Regions from separate parts of the Desulfolutivibrio sp. genome, predicted to be linked through region 2. Evidence: predicted binding sites of a transcription regulator. Region 2 holds the regulator's gene; each other region holds the start of a gene.
What was found. The regulator sigma-54, encoded in region 2, starts transcription at its own class of promoters, with help from an activator protein. The targets are predictions, from matches to a motif close to CTGGCACGGNNNNTGCTT.

Region 1 (3,276 bases), on a different contig from region 2:
CGGCCAGAAGGATGCTTGAGACCCCGCAGGCGTACAGAAACCGGAAAAGCGACACGCCCACGTTGCCGCCCGCATCGAGGATCATTTCCTGGTCGGCCATGACATAGGTGGCCAGCCCTCCCACGCTCCACATGGGCAGGGTGGGGCCGGGATACATGGCCAACACCTCGGGGTCCATCTTGGTGGAATAGATGAGCGGGATGTCGGCGGCAAAGGACTTGTCGCGCAGATTGTCGATGCACACCCGCATCTCCGGCCGAAAGTCGATGGCCATGCAGATGTCCGGCCGAAGCCCCGTGCCCTCCAGGGCGGGCAGGGTCTGCAGGGCCGTGGCGTAGAGCGCCCGTCCCCGGCGTTTGGCCAGTTCCGGCGCGAACCGGGCCAGGGACGGCCCGGCCCCGAGAACCACGGCGGCCATGCCCTGGCCCATGCCCCGAAGCCCCAGGAGGCTGCCTTCGGACATGGCCCGGTGATAGTTTTTGAGTTCGTTGCCGACCATGACATCCTGCTTTTGCCGCAGGGTGGACAGCTCCACGGAAATGTTTTCCAGCCTGGCCCGGGCGTGGGCGGTCCACCGGGCGTATTCCGGGCCGAACTGGCTGGAGGGCAGGTCCGAGCGCAGATGGATTTTTCCGAAGATGAAGCAGACGTCCATGGGCCGCAGGCGTTCTTCGAAGACCTTTTTGTCCGGAGGCAGGAATTCCAGCTTCCCCGCCGCCAGAAAGGGGCGATAGTCGGTTTGTCCCAGGCAGGCCAGGAGCAGATCCGCCCGGGGCTCGATGACCAGCACCTTGTGGGTGTCCGGGGTCTTGGTCAGGATATGGTTGATGCCGTAGCCCAGGCCCGAGCCGATGATGATGGTTCCGCCGGCGGCCAGGCGGCCGTCGTCGGCCGGGGTCCAGTCGCGATAGGCCACAGACGGGGGGATGGCGCCGTGCAGCCGCGCGCCCTGTTCCGTCTGATAGTCCAGATGTCCCATGGGGTTTCTGATCAGACGCCCGGGCAGGGTCTCGGGGACGATGTTCTGGGAGGCCAGCCAGGTGATGACCGGGGCCTTGGCCGCCGTCAGGGCGGAGAGGTTGTCCTGCAAAAAAACATTGACGGGCATGGCATCTCCTCGCGCATGGTTTTTTCCCATTTCTAGCAAGTTCCCTGCCACCCTTGCGCAGTGCGCCGTTTTTGCCTAACACACGGCCTGTCCGGACATTTTTCGGAACCATCCCTCCAAGGCGCACGACATGATCCATGACGATATTTTGACTCTCATCGGGAACACCCCCCTGGTGGCCATCCGCCGCTTAAGCCCCAACCCGGCCGTACCCGTGGTGGTGAAGTTCGAGGCCAAAAATCCCGGCGGCTCCATCAAGGACCGGGTGGCCATGGCCATGATCGGCGCGGCCGAGGCCTCGGGCGAACTGACCCGGGACAAGACCGTCATCGAGGCCACCTCCGGCAACACCGGCATCGGGCTGGCCATGGTCTGCGCCGTCAAGGGCTATCGCCTCAGGCTGCTTATGCCCGCCTCGGCCTCCGAGGAACGCAAGCGCATCATGCGCGCCTACGGCGCGGAGATCGTGCTCACCCCCGGGCACATGGGCACCGACGGGGCCATCGAGGAGGCCTATCGACTGGCCCGGGAGCATCCCGACAAGTACGTGCTCATGGACCAGTTCAACAACCCCGCCAGCATCGACGCCCACTACCGGGGCACCGGCCTGGAGATATGGGAGCAGACCAAGGGGAAACTGACCCATCTGGTGGTGACGCTGGGCACCTCGGGCACGGCCATGGGCTGCGCCAAGATCCTCAAGGAGAAAAATCCGGCCGTACGCGTGGTGGCCGTGGAGCCCTCTCCCGGGCACCGCATCCAGGGCCTCAAAAACATGCAGGAGTCTTATCCGCCGGGAATTTATGACAAGCACGCCATGGATGAGATCATCCATGTGGCCGACGAGGAGGCCTTCGAGATGGCCCGGCGTCTGGCCCGGGAGGAGGGCATCCTGGCCGGGATGAGCGGCGGCGCGGCCATGGCCGGGGCGCTTCGCGTGGCCGCCGGGCTGACCTCGGGGCTTGTGGCCACCATTTTGCCCGACGGCGGCGAACGCTACCTGAGCACCACCCTTTTCGCCACGCCCGAAAAAAAGGGCGTGGCCCTGTGCGGCGTCTCCGGGGCGACGACGGCCTATCTCGATCCGGCCGCCGGACCCCACGGCCTCTTCGCCATGGGGCCGCCCCTGACCGGGCCAGGCGATCCGGACGGCTGGCGGCGCATTGTGTTCCTGGACGTGCTGGCCCGCTATCTCAAGCGGGGCGGGGCCAGGGTCGCGGCCGTGGCGGGCCTGGCCGACCTGGAGGACAAGGCCCTTTTGGCCGCCGCCGAGGCCGGTGTGACCCGGGCCGAGTACGTCGCCCGGGCCATGGACGTTTTGTCCCGGACGGCCGCCCGCCTTGGCGTGGAGGTCGCCTTCGTGGCCGCCTCGTCGGCCACGGATCGGGCCGTGGACCTGGCCGACAAGCTCATGCGCCGGGGCCTGGCCTATGAGAAACTGCGCAGCGTCTATTTCGACGTGGCCCGGGACAAGGGCTACGGGGAACTCCTGCATGCCGACCAAAGCAAACTGGCCCTGGGCAAAACCGTGGACCTGGCGGCCTATCTCAAGGAAAATCCCCAGGATTTCACCCTGCTCAAACGTGTCAGCTTAAAAGACCTCAAACGCGGCGACCTGCTGGTCACCCCCTGGGGCAATGTCCGGCCGAGTTGGTTTTTGCAGATGGCCGTGGCCGCCCTGGCCGGGCTTCCGGCCATCAGCGTGGTGGTGGCTGGCGAGGACCAATGCTTTCCGCACCTGGAGAACCTGCGCTCCATCTGGGCCCGGGCGGCCGGGGTCAGTCCGGCGGCCTGGCTCGTGACCGGGCAGGTCAAGGGGGGCGAACCGGCCCACCGGGAGGCGGAGCCGTCGATCCCCGACGTCGAGGGCCTCGCGGCCGGGGGGATGGCCTTCCGGGACGTGCGCATGTGGCTTTTGTCCGCCGCCTACCGCAAGTCCCTGTCCCTGGCCCCGGACACCCTGGCCATGTGGGGCAAAAACCGGGCCCGGGTCCAGGAGACGGCGGTCATGTTGTCGGAGATCGCTCACAGCGCCGCTGGCGGCGCCGCGTCCGGCAAGGAGTCGGACACCCCGGCCGCCCTGGCCGCCAGGGGGTTGTTCCCGGCCCTGGCCAAGGCCCTGGAGGACGATCTGGGACTGTACCGCTTTTGGCCCGACCTGTTCGCAT
Region 2 (3,276 bases):
ATGATGTGCGACAGTCCGGGCATTTTGCCATGGGGAATGGCCACGCCGTCGCCGATGCCGGTGGTCCCCAGCGCCTCGCGTTCCAGAAGCACCCGGTGGGCCTTGTCCACGTCGAAGTCTTCAAAGGCCACGCCGATGGGGGCCACCAGTTCGGCCAACACGTCGGATTTGTGTACGGACCGCATATCGTCCAGGACGAATTCGGGCCGCAGATACTCCTCAAGCTTCATTTTTTCGCGTTACTCCCCGAAGACCTCCCCGCCAATGCGGTCATGGCCCGGACGTTTTTTTTCGGCGTCAGTTGCCGGTGCCAGGGTCGATGAGCCCGAAATCGCCCTTCTTGTGGCGGTAGATGACGTTTATCCGCTCGGTCTCGGAATTGAGGAACACCAAAAACTCGTACCCCAGGGTGTCCAACTGCATGGCCGCTTCATCCACGGACATGGGCTTGGGCTGGTAATGCTCGGACTCGATGATGGTCCGCTCCCGGGGGCCCGACGCGGAATCGGTGAAGCTGATGACGTCGGATCGCACGGATTCGGCGCGCTTGCGACGGTCCTTCTGCTTTTCGCGCATCTTGCGCACCTGGGCCTCGAGCTTGTCCAGGATGAGGTCGATGGTGGAATACATGTCCTCGGACTCTTCGTGAGCCGAGATGTGCAACAGGTCTGCGGTGAAAACGATGTCCGCCATCTGCCGGGTTTTCTCCACGCTCAGATTCACCTGGAGCTCGGAGGAATCGGTGTTGGTCATGTATTTCGTCAGTTTGTCAAAACGCTTGCGGGCGTAATCGCGAAGATGATCCGATGGTTCGAAATTCTTGAAGTTGAACGTGATGTTCATGGGGCGCCTCCTGTATGTTCGGCCGTGACGGATCACGGCGTGACGGGCGAATCAAAACATTTCCTTGCGCTTGGATGACGAGGCGATGTCCATGGCCGTGCGGTACTTGGCCACGGTGCGGCGGGCGATGTTGATCTGCAACCGCTCCTTGAGGATGTCCGCGATGGCCTCGTCGCTGATGGGTTTTTTCGGGTCTTCGGCGGCGATAAGCTGCCGGATGGTGGCCTTCACCGATTCCGAACCCACGGTGCTGCCGTCGTCAAGCTCCAGGGAACTGTTGAAAAAGAACTTGAGTTCGAAGATGCCGTGGGGCGTGGCCGTATACTTGTTGGACGTGATGCGGCTCACGGTGGATTCGTGCATGCTGATGTCTTCCGCCACATCTTTGAGGATGAGCGGACGCAACTTGTTCACGCCATCTTCAAAAAATCCCCGCTGAAATTTTACTATGCTCTCAAGAACCTTGTAAAGGGTGCGCTGGCGTTGATAAAGGCTCTTCATGAGCCACTCCGCCGACCGCTTCTTGTCCTGGATGTAGTCCCGATCCTTGTCGCCTTTGGGAATGACGTCTTCGAGATACATGGAATTGAGCTGGAGACGCGGCATCCCGTCCTCGTTGAGCAGGATGATGAAATCGTCGCCATATTTGTAGATGTAGGCGTCGGGGCTGACGAAGATGGGCTCGCTTGAGCCGAAGCTTGCCCCCGGCAGGGGATCGAGGCTCTGAATGGTGTCCAGATAGACCTTGAGCTGCTCCATGGTGATCTTGAACTTCTTCACCAGGGGCTTGTAGCGGCGGGCCTCCAGGTCTTCCAGATGCTCCGAGACGATCTCGACAAGGATGGGATCGGTCAGGCCCAGAACCTCCATCTGCACCAACAGGCATTCGCGGGGGCTCCGGGCGGCCACCCCCACGGGGTCCAACCGCTGCACCTTGTACAGCGCGGCCTCCACCTCTTCCGGCGTGGTCCCGGTCATGTGGGCCAGTTCCTCGGCCGTGGCCGACAGATATCCCGAAGAATCCAGGCTGCCGCAGATGGCCTCGCCGATGGCCAGTTCTTTTTGCGTGAAGTGCGACAGGCGCATCTGCCAGTCCAGATGGCCTTCCAGGGAGGGCTTGGAGGACAGGCGGGCGTCGAAGGCCATGCCGTCCTCGGGAATTTCCGTCTCGCGGAGGTGGGACTGGACCGGCGTGCTGGCGAAATCGCCCAGGTAGTCGTCCCATTCGGCGTTTTTGATCAGCTCCTTTTCGATGGCCGTATCTTCGCCGCCGGGCTTGGGGGCGTGATCGTCTTCGGCCATCTGCCGGTCGCCCTTCTCCTCCTCCAGAACTTCTTCAAGGAGAGGGTTTTCCATCAATTCCTGCTGGATGCTCTCCATGAGCTCCAGCCTGGACAGTTGCAGAAGCTTGATGGCCTGCTGCAGTTGGGGAGTCATCACCAACTGCTGCGAAAGTTTGAGTTGTTGCCGCAGTTCCAGCGCCATGGAATCTCGTTTGTACCTTGTGCTCTCGATTGAAGATCATGCGGGCGAGACAGCATCCGCCCGCGTCACGCCTACGGCCTGGGCCGCCTGCGTAGTGCGATTTATGACACAGACGCCGCGCCCTGGCAACTCGCAGACCCCGGGGCTATCGCTCCCATTTTCGCCACAGCCCCTGGAGTTTTCCCTGGGCCGAAAGCAGAAAACGGATGGCCTCGCGCACGGCCCCCTGTCCTCCCGGACGCCGGGATATCCACAGGGCCATGCCCAGAATTTCGGGCTGGGCGTCGGCCACGGCCATGGGCAGCCCCACCCGGGCCATGACCGGGGCATCCACCCAGTCGTCGCCCAGAAAGGCCGCCTGTTCAAAGGCCAGGCCCCTGCGGGCCAGAATGTCCTCCAGGATCGGCAGCTTGCGCAGATGGCCGCCGTGGTATTCGGCAATCCCCAACTCCCTGGCCCTGGCGGCGGCCGCCCCCTGGTCCAGGCCGCTGACCATGGCCACTTCGATGCCCGCCTCCTGGGCCAGCTTGATGCCCAGGCCGTCATGGACGTGGAAGCGTTTGCGGATGGCCCCGGCGGCGTCATACACAAGTCCGCCATCGGTCATGACCCCGTCCACATCCAGAACCAGAAGCGCGATCCGGCGCGCCCGGGACATCAGGTCCATGGCCTGGCTCCACCGCATGACGTCCCGGGCCGGGATGCACGACGGATCATGCCTTGGCCGCCGGACACGGAGGGCACTTTTCGGACGTGGAAGCGCCGTGGCCTGCCTCGCGCCGGGCCACGGCGGCCTTGATGAATTCCCGGAACAGGGGATGGGGGCGCATGGGGTTGCTTCTGAATTCCGGATGGAACTGGCAGCCCAGAAACCAGGGATGGTCTTTCAGCTCAACGATCTCCACCAGTTCGCCGTCCGGGGACAGGCCGCTAAACGACAGGCCGACC
Region 3 (3,276 bases), on a different contig from region 2:
GACGGCTGGTCGAAGGGCGAAACGGTCTTGAAAAGCTCCCACAGGGCCGCTAGATGCCCCTTGGCCTCGGACGTGAAAAACTTCTCCACGGCCTTTTGGTCGTGGGCCAGCTCCCCATCCGCAATCACGAAGAACACGGCCTTTTCGGCCATCTCCACCATGGTCTGGGCCCGGGGCTTCAAAAGGGGCACGATCCGCGCCAGATAGGCCGCATCCGCCCCGGGATGGCCCAGGCGTCCCAGAAAATCCCCGAGCATGGCCGCCAGCGCCGCGTCCGGGGTTTCCTTGATGTAGTGGGCGTTGAGCCACAAAAGCTTGTCACGGTCAAAAACCGCCGCCGAGGAGCCCAGGTTGTCCGTGGAGAAGGCCCGCACAAGCTCCTCGCGGGAAAAGATCTCCTGGTCCCCGTGGGACCAGCCCAGGCGCACCAACCCATTGAGCATGGCCTCGGGCAAAAATCCCTCGCGCTCGTATTCCATGACCGAGGTGGCCCCGTGCCGCTTGGACAGCTTTTTCTTGTCCGGCCCAAGGATCATGGGCACATGCCCGAAGACCGGAAGCGGCAGCCCCAGGGCCTGATAGATGAGGATCTGGCGCGGGGTGTTGTTTAAGTGGTCGTCGCCCCGGATGATGTGCGTCACGCCCATGCACGAGTCGTCCACCACCACGGCCATGTTATAGGTCGGCGAACCGTCCGTGCGCCGAAGCACCATGTCGTCGAGTTCGGCGTTGTCGAAGGCCACGTCGCCCTTGACCAGGTCGCGCACCACGGTCGAGCCCGAAAGCGGGGCCTTTAAGCGCACCACCATGTCCGGCCCGCCCGGGGCGGGGGCCAGGCCCTTTTCGCGGCAGCGGCCGGAATACTTGGGCTTGGCGCCCCTGGCCCGGGCCTGTGCGCGCATGGCTTCCACCTCGTCCGGGGTGCATGAGCAATAATAGGCGTGGCCGGAGGCCAAAAGCTTGTCGATATACTGATTGTAGAGGTCGAAACGCCGACTCTGGTAGACGATCTCCCCGTCGTGGGAAAGGCCCAGCCAAGCCATGGAATCCAGGATGCCCCGGGTGTTTTCCTCGGTGGAACGGGCCTGGTCCGTGTCCTCGATGCGCAAAAAAAACGAGCCGCCCGTGGCCCGGGCCAAAAGCCAGTTGAAAATGGCCGTTCGGGCCCCGCCGATATGCAGATGGCCGGTGGGGCTGGGTGCGAATCTGGTGACGATGGTGGTCATGGGGATCAGGCGCCTTCTATAAATGTTATGATGCCGGGCGACGCAGGCGCCGTCCTAAACCGCCTCGACGCCCTTGACCCCGGGAACGAGCTTCATGACCACTCGCTCGATGCCGCTTTTGAGCGTCATCTGGGACATGGGGCAGCCGTGGCAGGCCCCGGTAAGCTTCACCTGGACAATGCCCTGGGGGGTGACGTCCACCAGTTCCACATCGCCGCCGTCGGCCTGAAGCGTGGGCCGCACCTTGTCAAGCGCCGCCTGGACCTTCTCGCGCATGTCGTGCTCCTCTAGGTAATGATGCCGTCCAACCCGTTCTGACGGCTGTTTTGCGGGCAGGTAATGCCTTTGCCGGACCTTGTCAAACCGCGTCCCCCCGGGCGTTCCCCCGAGCCTATCCCCTCCCGACGGGTCGCCAGCCGTTTCAATCTCCACGCGCATTTCGCTGGTCGGGCCGCCCCCGTCCGGACAAGTCGCGGGCCGGAGGCCTGACCGGGAACCTGGCGGCCGCCATCTTGTGCAATTGCAGCCGCCCTGCCGCTTGTTGTGCAACATTTTGCAGAAGAGCATCCGAAAACTGCACAATATCTTGCACAAGCCGCAAAATAAAAATGTAACATACTAAAAATACGCTGTTTATTCGTTGGCACGGATGCTGCTAAACCCAGTCAAACGCAAAGGAGTGCGACCATGCGGATAAATATGAAAACCTTGTTTCTGATCGCGGCCGTCATGTTTTGCGTCGCCAATCTGGCCCAGGCCCAGCCTGGCGGACCGGACGGTCCCGGCGGGCCTGGCGGTCACGATGGTCCCCCGCCGTTCATGATGCCCGGCGTTTCCCCCGAGAAATGCCAGGTCATCGACCGGATCATGGACGAGACCGAAACAAAGCTTTTCCCTCTGATCCAGGAGTTCAAGGTTCTCAAGGCCAAGCTTGAGGCCCTGGTGGTGGACGTCAAGTCGGACGAAGCGGCCATCGCTGCCCAGATCGAGGAAATCTCCAAGGTGCGCACGGCCCTGGAGAAGGTCAAGGTTGAGGCCAGACGCAAGGTCATCAAGGAAACCGGCGTCATCCTGCCCCCTGGCGGTCCCGGCGGACACAGCCACATGGGCCCTCCGGGATTCCCCGGATAAACGTTGATCACCCTCCCTCCATGGTGCGGGGTTTCGGGATGCCCTCCCCGGAACCCCGCCACATAAGCCAGGGCCCGGCAAATTGTGACCGAACGAAACTCCTGCTATGCTCCCCGGACACGCGCGGCGTAAGCCCTGTCCACGTCGCCATCATCCGGAGAACCCCATGCTTCGAAAAATCGTGACCCTGACCCTGGTCCTGACCTTTTTCTGCCTCTTTTTGACCAGCGTTTTCCTGTATCTTTCCCCCCATGCACGGGTGGCCGCCTGGGCCGACTGGACCATTTTCGGACTTACCCGGGATCGCCTGATCGACGTGCATGTGACCATGGGCTTTTTCCTCCTGCTTCTGGCGGCGCTGCACCTTGTCCTGGACTGGCGCTCCATCCTGGAAAGCCTGCGCAGCCAGGACGGGGAGATCGAGGCCCTGAACCGGCCGCTTCTGGCCGCCTTGGCCCTGACGCTTTTCGTCTTTGCCGGAACCCTCCTGGGGCTGCCGCCCATGGCCCAGATTCTCGGCACGTCCACCGCCATCAAGGACAGCCTGTCCGAGACCTACGGCGAACCCCCGTACGGCCACGCCGAACTGACCCCGCTGGACGAATTCTGCCGCCGCTTCGGCATCGATCTGGAACGGGCCAAGGCCGCCCTGGCCCAAAAAAACATCCGCCTGGCCTCGACGGAACAGACGCTCAAAGACATCGCCAAGGACAACGGACTGGCCCCCGGCGGGGTCTACGAGGCCCTCAAACACGCCTGGGAGGCCTCGCGGACGGTCACCGTGCCCTCCACCAGCGCCCCGGCCCAGATCCAGCCGCCGCGCATGCAGACCTCGGTGGTGCTGCCTTCGGACCCGCCCCCGGGCCTGGGCAAGCGCCGCCTGTCGGATATCTGCGAGGAATACGGCCTGGATCTGGCC

Region 1: V3572_RS10040 (motility associated factor glycosyltransferase family protein) is a predicted target of sigma-54. The motif match lies at 1,142-1,159, and genes of this name have one in related genera.
Region 3: V3572_RS15815 (Spy/CpxP family protein refolding chaperone) is a predicted target of sigma-54. The motif match lies at 1,867-1,884, and genes of this name have one in related genera.

The regions. Positions count from the first base shown of each region.
Region 1 covers NZ_JAZHDB010000133.1:10,602-13,877, reverse strand. Annotated here, with positions in the region: gene V3572_RS10040 (motility associated factor glycosyltransferase family protein) at 1-1,108, opposite strand, end outside; gene V3572_RS10035 (cysteine synthase) at 1,239-3,276, shown strand, end outside.
Region 2 covers NZ_JAZHDB010000066.1:66,386-69,661, reverse strand. Annotated here, with positions in the region: gene V3572_RS05135 (PTS sugar transporter subunit IIA) at 1-230, opposite strand, end outside; gene hpf (ribosome hibernation-promoting factor, HPF/YfiA family) at 298-843, opposite strand; gene rpoN (RNA polymerase factor sigma-54) at 895-2,328, opposite strand; gene V3572_RS05120 (KdsC family phosphatase) at 2,474-2,995, opposite strand; gene V3572_RS05115 (CTP synthase) at 3,042-3,276, opposite strand, start outside.
Region 3 covers NZ_JAZHDB010000215.1:25,040-28,315, forward strand. Annotated here, with positions in the region: gene gltX (glutamate--tRNA ligase) at 1-1,226, opposite strand, end outside; gene V3572_RS15810 (NifU family protein) at 1,281-1,502, opposite strand; gene V3572_RS15815 (Spy/CpxP family protein refolding chaperone) at 1,914-2,357, shown strand; gene V3572_RS15820 (DUF4405 domain-containing protein) at 2,524-3,276, shown strand, end outside.